One region of the uncultured Rossellomorea sp. genome, then DNA from elsewhere that is predicted to be linked to it. Evidence: riboswitches for the same ligand, from Rfam matches in the RefSeq annotation. Region 1 holds a riboswitch; the other holds the start of a gene.
The links. A riboswitch is a leader RNA that binds a small molecule or an ion and turns the genes downstream of it on or off. The one in region 1 is predicted to bind S-adenosylmethionine.
Positions count from the first base shown of each region.

Region 2: it holds a riboswitch for S-adenosylmethionine, as region 1 does, so the genes downstream of both, mmuP (S-methylmethionine permease) here and mtnK (S-methyl-5-thioribose kinase) in region 1, are expected to answer to the same signal.

Region 1 is NZ_CANKZT010000002.1:358,994-361,199, forward strand. Features, by position in the region: gene mtnK (S-methyl-5-thioribose kinase) at 1-803, opposite strand, end outside; SAM riboswitch class I at 920-1,076, opposite strand; gene Q1B03_RS08735 (carbon-nitrogen family hydrolase) at 1,180-1,962, opposite strand; gene Q1B03_RS08740 (pyridoxal phosphate-dependent aminotransferase) at 2,084-2,206, shown strand, end outside.
Region 2 is NZ_CANKZT010000008.1:128,934-131,139, reverse strand. Features, by position in the region: gene mmuP (S-methylmethionine permease) at 1-887, opposite strand, end outside; SAM riboswitch class I at 982-1,087, opposite strand; gene nei (endonuclease VIII) at 1,226-2,050, shown strand; gene Q1B03_RS20205 (isochorismatase family protein) at 2,145-2,206, opposite strand, start outside.

The DNA of each region.
Region 1 (2,206 bases):
GCAATGAATTGTCCAATGTCAAAGCCAATCGGTCCATAAAAGGCGAACTCGGGATCGATCACTTTTGTTTGGTTCTGATCTACAAAGATGCTACCAGTATGAAGGTCTCCATGCAGTAGCGCTTCCCCTTCAGTCAGAAAGCTCTTTTTCAATTTTGCCACCTCAAGCTTTACAGTGAAATCTTCCCATAATTTTTGAACATCTTGAGATAACTCTTCCTCAAATTCATTGGTTTCACTATTGAAAAAAGGATCAGTAAATACGAGATCTTCAGTAATTTTGCATAGCTCAGGATTTGAAAATTCTTTCACGTATTCCTTTTTCTTGAAAGGATGAAGGGCATAATCAGATGTGAAATACAGTGTATTGGCTAAAAAAGTTCCGATGTCTTGGGAGAGCTGTGGATACTTTTCCCCTTTGATAAGGCCTGCCCGGGCAATCGTCAGTGCACTCAAATCCTCCATTACCGTAATCGCAAGTGCAGGATCTGAGTAGTACACTTCAGGAACCAGATCCCCTACAAATGATCGTTGAAGCTTTAGAGCACCGGCTTCGATTCTTGCCCGTTCGATTGTCAATGGCCAACTTTCCCCTACAACCTTTGCATAGGGAAGTGCTTGCTTAATAATGATTCCTTTACCTGTTTCACTCTCTACTACATGAAATACCAAGTTTAAGTTGCCGTCTCCTATTTCTTTACATGTCAAGAGAGTTCCATCTTCAAAAATTCTTAAACGAATGGCCAGCACAATTGCCGACTGTTCAGTTAGTGGTTGATACGTATTGAGTTTAGTAATTGCCATTTTCGTTCCTCCTTTTAGTACACCCTTATGAGTACAGTGTTATGGAGGCTTTTCCGTGGCATTAGAAAAGCCTCTTTCCATGTTCGAAAGAGGCTTGAAGAAGGTATCTTCGTCGCCTCTTATCTCTCAGAAAGATAATCTTTCTGTTGGAATTAGCACCGTGCCTTACTGGATTAGTCAATCCGGCGCTTACTGCGCCCCGTTTTAATACGGTATTATGGTCGGTTGCTGGGCTTCATAGGGCCAAATCCCTCAGCCAGCTCTTGATAAGAGTTGCGTACGCTATTTAATTAAACTTTCAGAATGTTCCATATGAATTGAATGGTACCATTGAAGTATTTTCCATGTCAACGGTTTTTTTAAAGAAATAACCTTTCTAATAAAAATCCGGTCTTCGATCCTGAAATATCGGAATCTGTTTTCGGACTCTTTCTACTTCATGTAAATTGATTTCAGCTGAAACCAATTCTTCCGTTTGAGATCCCTTTGAAAGAATTTCTCCCCAGGGATCAATGATGAGGGAACAACCGCCGAATTCATTGTTCGGGTCACTGCCCACACGGTTGCAGGCGATTACAAAGCACTGATTTTCAATCGCTCGTGCCCTTAAGAGGGTCTGCCAGTGATCAATTCGTGCTGCTGGCCACTCTGCTACGACAAAAACAATCTTGGCTCCCAATAGTACATGTTTTCTGAACCATTCCGGAAAACGAATGTCGTAACAAATCAATCCTGCCATCTCTGTTTCTTGAAGGGTGAACATGCCATCTTCTTGTCCAGGAAGTAAATAATGATGTTCATTCATTAGCTTGAAAAGGTGAAGCTTTGAATACTGTTTCACCAACCTGCCATCGGAATTCGCAACTAAAAGTGTATTGCTCACCCCATTCTGTGTTTTGTTTGCCACAGAACCACCTACAATGTGAATGGAATATTTCTTTGATAGAGAAGTCAGGAAAGAAGATGAATCTTTCGCACCGTTATCAGCGATGTCATCCATTCTTGTAAGGTCATATCCAGTCGTCCAAAGCTCAGGCAGCACAACTGTATCACAGCCGTCATTCTTCGCTTTTTTAACCCATTGTTCTACTTTTTTCTTGTTTTCTTCAGGGTTTCCGAACACAATATCCATTTGTGCGAGACCTATCTTTTGAATCATTTGCTTCACCTCATTATAGACTTTTGGAATTTATTCCTTTACATTCTTTATTTTCCGTTATATCATTTGTGACTAGAATTTGAAAGTAATTAATTTTCAAAAAAATGTAGTGGGTGAGTATATGAAAACCTTTAGTAAGGCAAAACGTTTAGATTTATTACCTGAACAATTTTTCGCATCCCTTGCAAGTACAGTGAATGCGGTTGTGGAAGAGGGACATGATGTCATTAATTTAGGGCAGGGA
Region 2 (2,206 bases), on a different contig from region 1:
GCCGTTATAATAACAAAATTCATGATATCGGCGGCATATGGGATTCCAATCCGTCCTAGCACCGCTACGAAAGGACTTTCCAATATACCGGCTGACTGGCTCGGTAATAAAGCAGATAATACGACAATCGTCCCTACATAAAAGATGATCAATCTCACAAGCGTGGTGCGGATAGCTTTAGGAATCGATTTTGATGGATTCTCCGTTTCTCCCGCCGCAACCCCGATCAATTCTGTTCCTGAAAAGGCAAAGTTCACGGCAAGCATGGTCATCAAGATGGCAAATGCCCCATTCGGAAACAACCCTGAACTTGTGATATTCGAGAAAAACGGAGCGGGCTCTGATTGACCGAGAGGGATGAACCCGACAATCGCCCCTGCCCCGATCACAATAAACGCAACAATCGAAATCACTTTTACTAAAGAAAACCAAAATTCAGATTCAGCAAAAAACCGCACTGACCATGCATTAAGTCCAAAAATCAACGCAGCAAAGACCGCGCTCCATATCCATACACTAATCGAAGGAAACCAGCGCTGCATCATCAAGCCAGCCGCCGTAAACTCCGACCCCAATGCCACTGTCCATGTCAGCCAATATAACCAGCCCACCGTGTAACCGGTGCCTGGACCAATGAACTTTGCAGCATAACTATGAAAGGATCCCGTCTCCGGCATATGGACAGAAAGCTCGCCTAAGCAAAGCATCACAAGATAAACAACCAGCGCCCCAATCAAATAAGCAAGGATCGTCCCAAACGGTCCAGCCTGATGAATCGTATAACCCGAACTCAAGAATAGCCCGGTTCCGATCACCCCTCCAAGAGACAGCATCACCAAATGCCGTGTCTTCATCTTCCTTTTAAAACTCTGACCTGCGTGTTCCATAAAAAAACACCCTTCCTCCTGAATATATTGTGGAATAAGTGGACAAACAAAAAACGCACCCTGAACGAGTGCGTCACCGACAAATAAAAGATTGCTCCTATCTATCAGGTTTGAATCACCCGCTGGAATTAGCACAGTATCTTCACAGACCTGTTGCTGAGGCTTCAAAGGGCCAGTCCCTCCACCTCTCTGGATAAGAAAATATGTAGATTTTTTAAAACTTTATCAATATATTGGAATAATGTCAAGAACATGAAACAGATGAGCAGCCCAGCCTATCCGAATGTTACTTCGGAAAGAAAAAAGGGAACAACTATACTAAAAAAGGAGAAACTGCCATGCCAGAAGGTCCGGAAATCAGAAGAGCTGCAGATGGAGTAGAGCGCGCTCTTAAAAATAAAAACGTACAAGATGTGTACTTTGCCTTCCCTCATTTAGAAGAGTACGAAGACCTTTTAAAAGGATCGATCGTGACCAGAGTGGATACGAAAGGAAAAGCCATGCTTATCCGCTTTGACAATGGCTACACCATTTATTCACACAATCAACTCTATGGAAAGTGGTACATCAGGAACCTTTACAATTATCCGAAGACAAACCGCCAGCTCAGATTGGCTCTACATAATGAGAAAAAGTCGGCACTTCTTTACAGTGCATCTGATATTGAAGTCCTCCGTGATGAAGAGGTACCTGAGCATCCTTTCGTTGCAAAAGTGGGACCCGATATTTTGAGTGAAGAAGTAACAGCGGACGAGTTGCTCCAAAGAATGAAAGACAAACGATTCTACAAAAGAAAGTGGTCGATTCTTTTATTAGATCAAGGGTTTGTAGCAGGAATCGGGAATTATTTGAGATCTGAGATCATGTTTGCAGCAGGCATCCACCCTTCTCTCCGTCCGATTGACTGTACGAAAGATCAATTGATGAAAACATCAGAGGCAATCATTCATTTAATGATGCAATCCTATAAGACTGGGGGAATTACAAACGATCTTGAACTTGTTGATAAGTTAAAAGCTCAAGGAGAGAAGCGCTCAAAATATCGACATTGGGTATTCAATCGGGAAGGAGCATCATGCTTTATTTGTGGGAGTGAAATTGAGAAGACGGTCGCAGCTTCGAGGCGGTTGTATTTTTGTCCGGTATGTCAGGTTGGGAGATAGGTTCCCTGCACCCCCTCGCCTCCCATGAACAAAGATAACTGTGTTACAGTAAAAAGCTCATCTCATCAGATCTGACAAAATGAGCTCTTCTATTCTACATTCCGTATTTCTCCCGATAATAATCATGCTTCGGCTGAAACAACTCTTCATCGGATT